2 regions of the Vreelandella subglaciescola genome follow, and region 1 is predicted to be linked to the other one. Evidence: predicted binding sites of a transcription regulator. Region 1 holds the regulator's gene; the other holds the start of a gene.
The links. Region 1 encodes LexA, which represses DNA repair genes until DNA is damaged. Its sites were predicted from a motif close to TACTGTNTANNTANACAGTA; they were not measured.

Region 1 (7,501 bases):
GGATATTTTTTCCACCTTTCTGGCCCCGCTTGAGCAGGAGCTGGCCACCCACTCGTCTTACAGCGTCGGGCGCACCCACGCCATCGGCAGCGACGACGTGTACATGGATCGTATCCACTCGGTGCATTTTGCCCTGGATAACGACGACGGCGCGCGTATTCACCAGTATGACGAAGCCGACGTTATCCTGATTGGCGTCTCGCGCTGCGGCAAAACGCCGACGTCACTGTATCTGGCGCTGCAGTTTGGCATCCGCGCAGCCAACTACCCGCTGACCGAAGACGACCAGGACGAAGACGGCGTGCTGAAGCTGCCCCGGTTTCTGGCCGAGCACCATCACAAGCTGTTCGCCCTGACCATTGACGCGCGCCGGCTGGCGGCCATCCGCAACGAACGCCGGCCCAACAGCCGCTACAGCTCGATGGACCAATGCCTGCAAGAGGTAGAACAGGCAGAATCGCTGTACCGTTCGCTGCACATTCCCAGCATCGACACCACGCGCTTTTCCGTCGAGGAGATTTCCACCCGCATGATTTCCGAAACCGGGCTGGTACGGCGATTTTCACCGCGTTAAAGCGCTTGTTGAATCCCCACTTAAAGCCCTTTGGGTGCAAAGATGCCCGGCGCATTGCGCCAATAGCCTTTGTAATCCATACCGAAGCCAAACACGTAGCGGTCGACGACTTTCAGGCTGCAATAATCGGCCTTGAGCCCCGGCACGGCCTTGCGGTCGTGCTGCTTATCCACCAGCACCGCAGTGGTAACGCTTGCCGCCTGCGCTTCTTCGCAATAATCCAGAATCGCGGCAAGCGTTGAACCTTCGTCCAGAATATCGTCGACGATGACCACGTGACGCCCGGCCATGGGCACCTCGGGTGACACCCGCCAAAAAAGATCGCCGCCGTGCAGCTGGCTGCGATACCGAGTGGCATGGATATAGTCCACTTCCAGTGGAAACCCCAGCCGGGTTAGCAGATGCCCGGTGGTAATCAGCCCGCCGTTCATCACGCAATAAAATACCGGCAGCTTGTCCCCCAGATCACGGGTAATGGCCTCTGCCATGCGATCCAGCGCCTGTTCTACCTGCTGTTGGGAAATCAGGCAGTCGGCATTATCCATCAGCTCGCGCATCGAGTCGCGAGACTCAAGCGCTTGTTTATCCAGCGTTACCATGTCGGGATCCAGGGAGTTCGAAAAATCGGAAAGATAGAGTCAAAGAAAGCGATCGCCACGCGCGGCTATGAATCAACACCGCCATCGGCCAGTGCTTCAAGGCGTGCGTGGGTACGCCGCCAGCGGTTAAGGGCGACCAGCGCCTCCAGCTCGGGGCGGGCGCGGCCGTACCGCAGCTTGGCCGGCCGGCGGGTTTGCTGGCCGGCGTAAGCCGCGACCACCTCGCGCGCCGCGTCGCGGTCATTGCACACCAGCAGCATATCGCAGCCGGCACTCAGCGCAGCCTCGGCGCGCTCTATTGGCCCGCCCGCTTCGTGGGCGCCCCGCATGCTCAAGTCATCGGAGAAAATGCAGCCCTTGAAGCCCAGCGATTCGCGCAGCATGCCCAGCCAGCTGGGCGAAAAGCCCGCCGGACGCGCATCAAAATCGGGATAGATCACGTGTGCCGGCATAACGCCATCCAGCTGCCCCGCCAAGTGCGTAAAAGGCACCAAATCGTGCGCTTTAAGCTCGGCAAGCGGGCGTTCGTCTACCGGCAGCGCCACGTGCGAATCCGCCGCCACGCCGCCGTGGCCGGGGAAATGCTTGCCCACCGCCGCCATACCGGCTTCGTGCAGTCCCATGACGAATGCTTCGCCAAGGATCGCCACGGCCTGCGGATCGCTGCCAAAGCTGCGATCGCCGATCACGCTGGAAAGGCCGCAGTCGACGTCGAGCACCGGCGCAAAGGTAATGTCCAGCCCGCAGGCAGCCATTTCCATGCCCAGTAGCCAGCCGGCATCTTTGGCCAGTGAGGCGCCCTCTTGGGGCGAATCCACAAAGCGTTCGCCCAGCCGCGCCATCGGTGGCAGGCGGGTAACGCCTTGCCTGATGCGCTGCACGCGACCGCCTTCCTGGTCAATGGCAATCAGCAGCTCGGGGCGCTGGCGGCGAATTTCGGCGCACAGCCGGCTGACCTGCGCAGCGTTTTCCACGTTGCGGGCAAACAGAATGACGCCGCCTACCGCCGGTTCGCGCAGCAGGCGCGCCTCGGTAGCGCCAAGGCTTGGCCCTTCAAGGTCAAGCATGACCGGGCCTAGGGGTTGAGTCATCGTCAAGGATCCTGCAAAAGGGGAGCGTAATGTTAGACGATCATCGACGGCTGTCACAATACATCGAACTATTCACGCCGAACTATTCACACCGAGCCATCGTGCAGCCAGACCGGCGTGCCGGGTGACGCTTGGGTGAATAAGTAGTGTAGATCGTCAAGGCGCAGGCGCACGCAGCCGTGAGAGGCGGGCACGCCCATGGGCTCGTCGGGTGGCGTGCCGTGCAGATAAATATAGCGCCGTTGGGAATCCAACTGACCGCCGCGGTTGTGGCCTTTTTCCAGCCCGCACAGCCACAGGATACGGCTCAAAACCCAGTCGCGCTCGGGGTGTTTGGCGGCAAGCGCCGGGGTGTAGACGTCACCGGTTTCGCGCCGGCCACGAAAGGCGGCGTTGTCGGGAGCATCGGCGCCAATGGCGGCGCGCACATAGTGCCAGCCCAGCGGCGTTTGTCCACTGCCCTCACTCTGGCCGGTGCCGGCCTTGCCGGTCGAAATCAGGCAGCGGTGGCCTGGCGTTTGCCCGTGCCACAGCGTCAGCGACTGGTCGTGAATATCAATTTCAACCCATGCCGCGCTTTGCGGCGGAAGGTCGCTCAGTGTCGGGGTATGCATAAAGGTCCTGATCCTGACTGGCCTACGAGTCGTTAAAATAAAGCGGTATGCTGAGTATTCCGTGGCCGCGCTGAGTATCACACCGCCGGCCGCCCTGTCTCCAAAGCTATTACCACAACAGTTACCAAAACTGTTGCCCAAACCGATAGGTACTCCATGCCCCATTACGCTGACACCTGGACACTGAAGGAAATCGATCGGAGCCGGGGGGATCCCAAAGGGACGGCCTTTCGTGCCTTCAAGCGGCTCAAGGCTGGCTTTATCGAAGGCCACGATTTTTTCTACTTGAGTGCCAGCGAAGACGCTGAAAGCATCGAGCAATTACGCGACTCCGGGCGCATTTATGCCGCCACCATCAATGCGCTACTGTTTCCTGAAGCCAGCTATCAGGCCATTGTGAAACAGCTGGACACGGCATCCTGACCACTCGCCTACCGTGCCCGAGCGGTTACGCCTCGGCGGGCAGCGGCGCGTTCATGGCCGCGACCACCACCGGGCGCAGGCGTCTGACCAGGTCGCGCGTGGTGACCTGTTCGTCATAGTCTTTTTCGGCAATGTCTTTCAGCGCATCCAGCCCCGACAGGGTGAAAATCACCGTGCCCAGCACAAAGTGCAGCCGCCAGAAACGCTCGGCGTCGGGCAGCTCCGGCGTAGCCTTGCGCACCAGCTCGGTAAAGCGGGTAAACACATCGCCGTAGTGCTGTTGGATATGGCGACGCAGGTGCCCCTGTGCCTGGCTGTAGGCAAGCCCCAGCAATCGCATGAACACCTTGAGGCTGTTGCGCTCGGCGGGGACGGCAAGCACCGTGGCAGCCATGCTTTCGAGCAGCGCTTCAAGCGGAATGACCCGACCTTTATGCTCAGCTTCCAGCGCGTCAAGCGCAGCGTGAAAACGCAGCGTAAACGGATCAAGGTAGCGCGAAAAAACCGCCTGAATCAGCGCTTTCTTGGAGCCAAAGTGGTAGTTGACCGCAGCCAGGTTCACCTGGGCCTTGCTGGTAATGTGACGTAGCGACGTCTCGGCAAAGCCGCGCTCTGCAAACAGCACCTCGGCGGTATCCAAGATGCGCGTCATTGTATCCGGCTGAGCCATACGGCGCTCTCCCAAAACGGCTGTTTAAAACATAGCGGAATATTACGCCATGGCCAAACGCGGCTCAATCTTTCTCACGTACGGGCAGTCCCGTTGCGCCTGTATGCAGAGCGAGGCACCGGGCCATAGCACCGCTATTTTCAGACTATGTACTGGACATAGCCCCATACTGTATACTTAACCACAATCGCGCCGGGGTAAAACGCCGGCGCAACATGAGCCATCACCACACCATTAACCTCTGCATTAGCAACCCGCTGCCAACCACTGCGGGGTTGTTGCGATCCGGGAGCTTCCTATGGCGCAGGCATTAACCGCACGTCAGCAAAACGTGTACGACTTTATCGTCAAGACGATGGGCGATCACGGCTACCCTCCTACCCGTGCCGAAATCGCCCGGGCGCTGGGGTTTCGCTCGCCCAACGCCGCTGAAGAGCACCTGCGCGCGCTGGAACGCAAAGGCGCCATTCGTATCGTGCGTAATACCTCGCGCGGCATTCGCCTGCCCGCCCAGGACGCCTCCGTCGAATCAGCGATAGACACCGTCGGCAACAGCGACAGCGCTTCTCAGGGGCTGCCGATTATCGGCGAAGTCGCCGCTGGAAGTCCGATACTCGCCGCCGAGCACATCGACCGCTACTGCCCGCTGCCGGCGGAATATTTCACGCCCAAAGCCGACTACCTGTTGCGCGTACGCGGGCTGTCCATGAAAGACGTGGGTATTCTGGAAGGCGATCTGCTCGCGGTACACCGCACCGAACACGTTCGTGACGGGCAGATCGTGGTCGCCCGGATTGACGACGACGTCACGGTCAAACGTTTCCAACGCCAGGGGCATCACGTTCAGCTCACCGCCGAAAACACCGACTTCCCCCCCATTGATATTGACCTGCGCACCCAGGCGTTGGATATCGAAGGCGTCGGCGTTGGCGTCATCCGCGGTGGCAACGGCCAGGCGCTGGGCTAGTCATTGACTATCTCATTGACTATCGATATAGCGCTGATCGTTGAAGGTGGCCACCCAGTGCGGGTGGTACACCATCAAAATGATCAGCAACATGCCGGTAATAAAAGCTTCCGCCGGCATTAGCAGCGGCAAAAACCGGGCGTATTCTTTCGCCAGCAGTATCGCATGAGCGTCCTGGCTACCAATGAGAATCAGGCCGACGGCCGAGAGCCCGCCGGCCAATGTGGCCAGCGCCGAGCCGAAAAAACCGCAGACAAACATGAACAGCATGATGTTATCCGGCAGCTTGCGGTCGACAAATCGCCAGACCAACCCCACCACCACGGCCGGCACGATCCCCGTGACCAGCACGTTAACGCCCAGTAGTGTCCAGTCGTTGCGCCCGATGGCCACCATCGCCACGTTGACCAGCACGTTGCTCACCAGCGCCAGCGGCGCTTTGAACAGCAGCAATAGCAGCGTGGTAAACACCAGGTGCAGCGTCAGCCAGTCAACCGCTTGCGCACGCAGCTGCCACAGCACCACCACGCCGAGCGTTGCCGCCAGCCAGCGATGCTGAAGCGCGGTATCGTTGACCAATGCCTGCCAGGGCCTGAGCGTCATCAGCCAGGCCAGCAGTGCAAGAGAAACAGCGGCACACAGCACCAGCAACCAGGGCGACAGCACACTTTGCGCAAAAGACATAGCAACCTCGGCCTGAGACGTCCCCGCTAACGCCAAGGTGGCATCAAAACGGGACATGAGCGAAAAAAACGGCGGACGCAGTGTAGCGGATAGCCGCACGCAGCGCACTCGCCACCGCCCCGGCGATTGTGAGCCGCCCCCGCAATCCCGTATAGTAAAGCCCTACTTTCAAGGCATTTTATACCCGATGGATCCCACACGCGTTACCGTTCGTCCCCGACACCGCCATCCCCTGCGTCTGCTGCCGCTGGGCGGATGCGGCGAGATCGGTATGAATCTGACGCTTTACGGCTATGCCGATGAGTGGATTGCCGTGGACTGCGGCATGATGATCCGTCAGGACCTGCCCGACACACCCCTGCAAGTCCCCAATTTCGAGACGCCCCGGACGCTGGGCATTACGCCCCGCGCGCTGTTTATTACCCACGGTCATGAAGACCACATCGGTGCCGTGGCTTGGCTATGGCCACACTGGCAGTGTCCGATTTACGCCACCCCGCTTGCCGCCGGGTTGCTGCGCCTCAAATTTGCCGAACATGGCCTTGCGCCTAACGCCATTCGCGTTATAGAGCCGGGAGAAGCCTTAAGCTCGGGGGCTTTTACCCTGCGCTATCTGCCGCTGCCCCACTCTATTCCGGAAAGCTGCGCGCTGATGATCGCCGCCGGGCGCCAGCGCGTACTGCACACCGGCGACTGGAAGCTTGACCCCGACCCGCTCGTTGGCCCAGCGCTGGACGCCGAGCAGTTCCGCGCGCTCGCGCCTGTGGATCTTGTCGTCGGTGACTCCACCAACGCGCCGGTACCGGGGCATTCGGCCAGTGAGGGCGACGTCGCCCGGGCGCTGGCCGAGACGCTGGCCGAGTGCCGGGGCCGCGTGGTGGTTTCCTGCTTTGCCAGCAACATTGCCCGCATTGTGGCCGTGGCGCGTGCGGCCAACCAGACGGGACGGCGTATCAGCCTGATGGGGCGCTCAATGGAGCGCATGGTCAGCGTTGCCCGAGGGCTTGGCTATCTGGAAGAGTTGCCGCCGCTGGTGCCGATTCACGATCTGGGCTATTTGCCGCCCCATGAAGTGGTGGTTATCGCCACGGGTAGCCAGGGAGAGCCCCGCGCGGCGCTGACACGACTGGCGCAGGGGCGACACCCGCACATGGAGCTTGCCACCGGCGACAGCGTGATTTTTTCGGCCAAAGCCATTCCCGGCAACGAGCGCCCCATTGAGCGGCTTAAAACGCGGCTTGAGCGTCTCGGCGTCACGCTGTTTGATGAGTTCAATCGCCCCGCGCTTCACGCCACCGGCCACCCCGCACAGGAAGAGCTGAAAACGCTTTACAGCTGGATCAAACCCACGCATTTACTCCCCGTTCACGGCGAAGCGCGCCACCAGCAGGTTCATCGGGAGCTCGCGGAGTCGCTGGGCATCAATGCACCTCTGTCGCCGCTCAACGGCGACATGATCCGCTATGATGAAAACGGCCTGCATCGTGAAGCACGCCACCCGCAACCGCCGTGTATTGTCAGCCAGAACGCCGTGGTGGCCCACCCGGGGCTTGATGACGCCAGCGCACACGGGCGCCGGGGCAGCCTGCATCTGGCCCTGCCAGTCACCGCCACTGATACCGGCTGGGCGCGCATCGGCCGGCTGATGCTCGAAAGCACCGGCGCCAGCCCGCTGGATGAAGACAGCTTCAGCGACTGGCTGGACGATCAGCTAGACGCCATTCACGCCGACACCCTGGCTGAACTGCGCCAATCGCTGAAGCCGTGCCTGCTGGGCTGGCTGGCCGAGCATATGCAGCACCTGCCCAGCATCCACTTGCAGATCATGGCGGCAGAGATGCCGTCTTTTAGCTGAGCGCCAGCCCGCGACGTCACGGCT
Region 2 (7,501 bases), 170 kb from region 1:
AATGTTGTCGGCGGTCAGCGCAATGATCTTTTGCCGCGCTTCGGGCGTAATCCAGGCGTTGTGCGGCGTGACGATCAGATTCAGCGGCTCGGTCAGCGCATCAAGCATGGCGTGGCCGTCCCGGGGCGGCTCGCTGGGCAGGGTATCAATACCCAGCCCGCCAAGGCGGCCGGCACGCAGGGCGTCGAGTGCGGCGTGTTCGTCAATAATGCCACCACGGGCGCAGTTGACGATCAGCAATGACGTCTTGGCACGTTTCAGCCGCTCGGCGTCAATCAGGTGCCGGGTAGCCTCGGTCAGCGGGCAGTGCAGGCTGAGTACGTCGGCGTCGGGCAGCAGCGCATCAAGCGACGGGCGCTGGTCGGCGGCCGCGTTTCCCGGGCGGGCGGCAAAGCTTATGCGCATGCCAAAGGCCTCTGCCAGGCTCGCCACGGCGCTGCCCAGCTCGCCCTGGCCGACGATGACCAAATGCTTGCCGGCAAGCTCCAGCGTGGTATGATCCTGCAGACAGAAAAAATCGCTTTGTTGCCATTGGCCGTGTAACACATCGCTTTGGTAGCGGGGCAGCCGGTTGGCCAGCGCGAGAATCAGCATCATGGTGTGCTGTGACACGCTACGGGTGCCGTAGCCGACAACGTTTTTGACCGCGATGCCCCGGGCACTCGCGGTGTCCATGTCGATGTTGTTAAGCCCGGTTGCCATCACGCAAATCAGTTTGAGCCGGGGCAGGGCGGCCAATGTTTGCGCATCAAGCACGACCTTGTTGACGATGGCGATATCGGCATCAACGAGCCGCTCACGGGCGTTTTCGGCGGTGCTTTTATCGTAGACGGTCAAGTGACCGACCTGATCGCGCACGGGGCTCAGGTCAACGGCAGGGCCTAAGCTTTGTGCATCCAACATAACGGCGTGAGCCATTTTGACCTCCTTATAAAGGGTAAGCGCAGCGAGCCTTGCCCGCCGAGGGTAACAAAAGGGTATAATACCCGTTGCAGAAAATAAGCGCCGAACCGCTTGCCGATTGCCCGGCATGCAAGCGCGATACATTATCGCGCCTGGCCGGTGCCCGGTGCCGAACACGTTTATTTGCCACGAAACACAACAGGATTTGACATGCGCAGCCATTATTGCGGCCAGCTGAACGAAACATTGGTGGATCAAACGGTCACCGTTTGCGGGTGGGTACATCGTCGTCGTGATCACGGCGGGGTGATTTTCCTCGATATGCGCGATCGCGACGGCATTGCTCAGTTCGTGGTCGATCCGGATACCGTTGATGCGTTCGCCAATGCCGACCGCGCGCGCGGTGAATACGTGCTGCGCATTACTGGCAATGTACGTCTGCGCCCTGACGGCACGCAAAACCCCGACATGCCCACCGGCATGATCGAAGTGCTGGCCAAGGACGTTGAGGTGCTCAATACCGCCGCAACGCCGCCGTTTCAGCTCGACGATCACGGTAAGGTTGGCGAAGAAGTGCGCCTCAAGCACCGCTACGTTGATCTGCGCCGCCCGGACATGATTCAGAAGCTGCGCCTGCGTTCGCGCATTTCGCACAACGTGCGGGCGTTTCTGGAACAGGAAGGCTTTCTCGACATTGAAACGCCGGTGCTGACCCGCGCCACGCCGGAGGGCGCGCGCGACTATCTGGTGCCCAGCCGTACGCATCCGGGCGAATTTTTCGCTCTGCCCCAGTCGCCGCAACTGTTCAAGCAGCTGCTGATGGTCGCGGGCTTTGATCGCTACTACCAGATCGCCAAGTGCTTCCGCGATGAAGACCTGCGCGCTGACCGTCAGCCGGAGTTTACCCAGATTGATATCGAAGCCTCGTTTATCGAGGAAGACGATATCATGGGCGTTACTGAAACCATGATCCGCCAGCTGTTTGGCGAAGTACTCGACGTGGCGCTGCCCGAGTTTCCGCGCATGACCTGGCACGACGCCATGCAGCGCTTCGGCTCGGACAAGCCCGATCTGCGGATTCCGCTGGAGCTGACCGACGTTGACGACCTGATGAAAGACGTCAACTTCAAGGTGTTCTCCGGCCCGGCCAACGCCGACGACGGCCGCGTGGCCGCGCTCAAGGTATCCGGCGGCGCCTCGCTGTCGCGCAAGGCGATCGACGAATACACCCGCTTTGTGGGTATTTACGGCGCGAAAGGGCTGGCCTGGATCAAGGTCAACGAGCGTGCCAAGGGCATTGAAGGCCTGCAGTCGCCCATCGTCAAGTTCATGGATAACATCATCGAAGACCTGCTTGACCGCGTTGATGCCAAAGACGGCGACATCATCTTCTTTGGTGCCGACAAGGCCAACATCGTCAACGAAGCCATCGGCGCGCTACGCGTGCGTCTGGGCGCTGACCTTGAGCTTTACACCCACGACTGGGCACCGCTGTGGGTTGTCGACTTCCCGATGTTTGAAACCGACGGCAGCGGCCGCTTGAGCCCGCTTCACCACCCCTTCACTGCGCCCGCTTGCACGCCCGAAGAACTCAAGGCCGATCCCGCCAACGCGCTTTCTCGCGCCTACGACATGGTGCTCAACGGCACCGAGCTTGGCGGCGGTTCGATCCGTATCCACGATCAGGCCATGCAGAGCACGGTGCTCGAGATTCTGGGTATCGGCGCAGAAGAAGCTCAGGAGAAGTTCGGCTTCCTGCTGGACGCCCTGCAGTACGGCGCGCCGCCCCATGGCGGGCTGGCCTTCGGTCTGGATCGTTTGGTCATGCTGATGACCGGCGCGACCACCATCCGCGAAGTCATCGCCTTCCCCAAAACCCAGAGCGCGGCCTGCCTGATGACCAACGCCCCGAGCGACGTCACCGCCGAGCAGCTGAAAGACCTCAACATCCGCCTGCGGCAAAAAGCCAAGGTCGAAGAAACCGTCGAATAGCCTTCGCCAGACGGCGTGTTTGATCCGATGACACCGGCGCCTTTGGGCGTCGGTGTTTTTGTCTGACGCGCTAAAACAGCGTGACCGCAAAGGAGGGCATTGCCATGACACAGGCTCATTCGCCGACCACACGTATTCTCGGCATTGACCCCGGCTCGCGGATTACCGGCTACGGCGTGATTGACGTGATGAACGGCAAGCCATGCTATGTGGCAAGCGGCTGCATTCGCACGCGGGATGGCGCCCTTGAGCAGCGCCTAGCGCAGATTTACGCCGGGCTGGCCGAAGTGGTGGGGCTGCACCGGCCCGACAGCGTTTCCATCGAACGGGTGTTTATGGCCAAAAACCCCGATTCAGCGCTCAAGCTGGGTCAGGCGCGCGGCGCAGCGCTGGTGTGCATGGCCAACCACGGGCTGGCGGCGGCCGAATACGCTGCGCGCCAGATCAAACAGGCGGTAACCGGCCAGGGCGGCGCGGATAAAACCCAGGTGCAGCATATGGTAACCGCCATTCTGGGTTTGTCTGCCACGCCCCAGGAAGACGCCGCCGATGCGCTGGCGATCGCGCTGACTGACGCCTACGCGCAAAGTGGCCTGATGGCGACGAGCAGTACGCCATCGCGGCGCGGTGGTAGCGGACGCTGGCGGCTGTAGCCATCGTGGCTGGCCGTTGTGATTCAGCGGCACGATACTGGTCAGCCGTACAGAGTGGCTTTATGCTAGGCGTCTATCAGCAGCATTTTCATGGATTAACCAGAAGCGAGCGCCGCTATGATTGGACGTTTGACCGGGCAGCTGTGGGAAAAAAAGCCCCCGTGGCTATTGCTTGACGTGAACGGCGTGGGCTACGAACTTGAAGCCTCGATGAATACGCTGGTGGCGCTGCCGGCGGTGGGCGAAACGGCGATGCTGTATACCCACCTGACCGTGCGCGATGACGCCCACCTGCTGTACGGCTTTGGCCGCGAGCGCGAACGGGCATTGTTCCGGGCGCTGATCAAGGTCAACGGCGTGGGCCCCAAACTGGCGTTGGCGATTCTTTCGGGCATGGACGAAGACGCCTTTATGCGCTGCGTGCACGACGACGACAGCAAAGCGCTGACTCGGTTACCCGGCGTGGGCAAGAAAACCGCCGAGCGGTTGATTATCGAAATGCGCGATCGCTTCCCCGAGTGGCAGCAGGGCGATGCGCCGCTGCCGATGGAAGCCGCCGCTAGCCCCGTGCAACATAGCGTTGCCGACGCCGAAGCCGCGTTGGTCAGCCTGGGTTACAAGCCCACCGAGGCCGCCAAAATGCTGACCGACCTTGATCACAGCAGCACTACCGAAAAGCTGATCAAGGCCGCGCTGACTCGGCGAATTGGCCGCTAAAGGTTTCCTCCAGGCAGATGTCTTTATGACAAGAACGTCCTTAATGACAAGAGCGTCTTTATGATCGAGCACGACCGGCTGATTGCCGCTGAGCCAGAGCAGGGCGAGGTCAGGGTTGATTACGCCATACGCCCCAAGCACCTTGCCGACTACATCGGCCAGCCCCGCGTGCGCGAGCAGCTGGAGATCTTTATCGGCGCGGCGAGACTGCGCCAGGAAAGCCTCGACCATACGCTGGTGTTTGGCCCACCAGGGCTGGGCAAAACCACGCTGGCCAACATCATCGCGGCGGAAATGGGCGTGGGGCTGAAATCCACTTCCGGTCCGGTGCTTGAGCGCGCTGGCGATCTGGCCGCGATACTCACCAATCTGGAGCCGGGCGATGTGCTGTTTATCGATGAAATTCATCGTCTCTCGCCGGTGGTTGAAGAAGTGCTGTACCCGGCAATGGAAGATTTTCAGCTCGACATCATGATCGGCGAAGGCCCCGCGGCGCGCTCGATCAAGCTAGATCTGCCACGCTTTACGTTGGTCGGTGCGACCACCCGAGCGGGCCTGTTAACCTCGCCGCTGCGCGACCGCTTCGGCATCGTCCAGCGCCTGGAGTTCTATAATCTCGAAGAGCTTTCCACCATCGTCGCGCGCTCGGCGGGGCTGATGGGCGTGGCAACCAGCGAAGACGGCGCGGTAGAAATCGCCAAGCGCTCGCGCGGTACGCCGCGTATTGCCAACCGGCTGCTGCGCCGGGTGCGTGACTACGCCGACATCAAGGGCGACGGCCGGGTCGACGTCGCCATGGCGGATGCCGCGCTCAACATGCTCAACGTTGATCATCATGGCCTCGACCACATGGATCGCCGGCTTTTGCTGACGATGATGGACAAGTTTGACGGCGGCCCCGTGGGGGTCGATTCCCTCGCGGCGGCGATCAGTGAAGAGCGCGATACCATCGAAGACGTGATTGAGCCGTACCTGATTCAGCAAGGGCTGATGATGCGCACGCCCCGCGGGCGCATGGTTACGCGTCAGGCCTGGGCACATTTTAACCGGGTACCCCATGAAGATGCCGCCAACATCCAGGGCGAGGTGCGCCCATGAGTGACTCTTTTACGGGTAACGCCGATTTCACGCTGCCGGTGCGTGTCTACATTGAAGATACCGATGCCGGCGGCATCGTTTACTACGTCAACTATCTCAAATTCATGGAACGCGCCCGCAGCGAATGGCTGCGCGGACTCGGGCTGACTCAGGCATCGCTGCTGGATGAGCAGACCCAGCTGGTGGTATACCGCCTTGACTGCCATTATGCCCGCCCGGCGCGGCTTGACGATGCGCTTGAAGTAACCGCCAAAGTGGTGTCGCAGAGCCGTTGCCGCATGAGCTTTGCTCAGGCGGTCTACTGCGAAGGCACGCTGTTATGCAGCGCCACCGTTGAAATTGCCTGCCTGGACGCTAGCCGCCTGCGCCCCAAAGTCTGGCCGCCGCGACTGGCTGACGTTGTTGGCGACATTAAGCAATGATCATGAAAACATAGTGCGTACCGGCGTCATTTATGCCGGCAACGTTTAGACTCACTGCCACGCCATACGGGCAACACATGCAAAGAGGGCGACTGTGAACGATAACTCCATGTCCATTCCCCACCTGATTGCCAACGCAAGTCTGGTGGTTCAATTGGTGCTGCTGCTGCTGGTGGCCGCGTCGCTGCTTTCCTGGGTCGTGATTTTTCAGCGCAGTTTCGCGCTTAGCCGGGCCCAGAAGTCGCACGAACAGTTTGAAAACACGTTCTGGTCGGGCGTGGATCTGAATGATCTGTACCGCGACATTCCCGCCGATGACGCTCGGCGCGGCGCCGAGAACATTTTTCAGTCAGGATTTCGCGAGTTTCATCGTCTGGCCCCGAAAACCCAGCGTGCCGACACGGTGCTGGAAGGCGTGCAGCGCAGCATGCGCGTGGCCTGGTCGCGCGAAGAAAACCGCCTGACCCAGCATCTCGTCTTTCTCGCCACGGTGGCCTCGGCCAGCCCGTATATCGGGCTGTTTGGCACCGTCTGGGGGATCATGGGTTCGTTTCAGTCGTTGTCCATGGCGCAACAGGCCACCCTCGCCACCGTCGCGCCCTGGATTGCCGAAGCGCTGATTGCCACGGCCATGGGGCTGCTGGCGGCCATTCCGGCGGTCATCTTCTATAACCGTCTGTCCAGCCAGGCCACGCGTCTTCTCGGGCAGTACGAAGACTTTGCCGAAGAGTTTTACGCTATCTTGCATCGCAATCTGCAAGGGCGTGACGCCACGACCCGCTAAAAGGGAGTTACCCATGCAAGGACCCTTTAATCGCAGTGGCCAGCGCCGCCCGATGGCAGAAATCAACGTGGTGCCTTTTATCGACGTGATGCTGGTGCTGCTGGTCATTTTCATGATTACCGCGCCCATGCTTAATCAGGGCGTCGATGTAGATCTGCCCCAGGCAACGGCCGAGCCGATCGATACGCCGGATAATACCGAGCCGGTGATCGTGTCGGTCGATCAGGACGGCAGCTACTATATTACGCTGGGTGAAGACACCGCCGCGGTCGAGTCGGATGAACTAACCAAGCGGGTGAGCGCGATTATTCAACGTAGCCCTGAGACGCCGGTCATGGTACGAGGCGACCGCAACGTCGCTTACGGCCAGGTCGTGACGCTGATGAGTACGCTGCAGCGCTCCGGCGTTGCCAACGTGGGGCTGATATCCGAGCCGGGGCACGATGAGTAAGCGTTTAGGGCGAAAATTTCGCAAGCGTCCAACAGAAAGTTATTTCTGGCCGACGCTGCTGGCGGTTCTGCTGCATCTGGCGGTGTTTGTGTTTAGTCTGATAAAGCTGCCGGCAAACGAAGAGACGCCGGATTCGTCGTCCATTGTGCAGGCCACGCTGGTCAGCACCGAGACGCGGACGGACGTCGCCCAGCAGATCAACGAGCAACAGGCAGCGGCCAACGCCGAAGAAAAAGCGCCCCCCGAGCCGAAACAAGAGACCGAACCGGAACCCGCGCCAGAACCAGAGCCGCAGGAAGACGACACGCCCAGCGAGCTTGAACAGGCCGTGATCGATCAGGCTGAAGCCATGGCCGCCGCGGAAGAGCAGCGTAAACAAGCAGCCGCTGAACAAGCCAAAGCCGAAAAGGCCGCGGAAGAAGAGCGCCAGAAAGAAGCCGCTGAACAAGCCGCAGCCGAAAAGGCCGCGGAAGAAGAGCGC

Region 2: the regulator LexA is predicted to act here: its motif matches at 3,584-3,603, upstream of ruvA (Holliday junction branch migration protein RuvA).

Annotation. Positions count from the first base shown of each region.
Region 1 covers NZ_LT670847.1:506,142-513,642, forward strand. The annotation lists gene ppsR (posphoenolpyruvate synthetase regulatory kinase/phosphorylase PpsR) at 1-574, shown strand, start outside; gene B5495_RS02290 (hypoxanthine-guanine phosphoribosyltransferase) at 595-1,173, opposite strand; gene nagZ (beta-N-acetylhexosaminidase) at 1,239-2,264, opposite strand; gene B5495_RS02300 (L,D-transpeptidase) at 2,351-2,878, opposite strand; gene B5495_RS02305 (hypothetical protein) at 3,035-3,301, shown strand; gene B5495_RS02310 (TetR/AcrR family transcriptional regulator) at 3,327-3,971, opposite strand; gene lexA (transcriptional repressor LexA) at 4,270-4,938, shown strand; gene B5495_RS02320 (energy-coupling factor ABC transporter permease) at 4,951-5,622, opposite strand; gene B5495_RS02325 (ribonuclease J) at 5,894-7,477, shown strand.
Region 2 covers NZ_LT670847.1:331,866-339,366, forward strand. The annotation lists gene B5495_RS01495 (D-2-hydroxyacid dehydrogenase) at 1-918, opposite strand, end outside; gene aspS (aspartate--tRNA ligase) at 1,114-2,895, shown strand; gene ruvC (crossover junction endodeoxyribonuclease RuvC) at 3,000-3,548, shown strand; gene ruvA (Holliday junction branch migration protein RuvA) at 3,666-4,265, shown strand; gene ruvB (Holliday junction branch migration DNA helicase RuvB) at 4,326-5,363, shown strand; gene ybgC (tol-pal system-associated acyl-CoA thioesterase) at 5,360-5,785, shown strand; gene tolQ (protein TolQ) at 5,880-6,569, shown strand; gene tolR (protein TolR) at 6,583-7,020, shown strand; gene tolA (cell envelope integrity protein TolA) at 7,013-7,501, shown strand, end outside.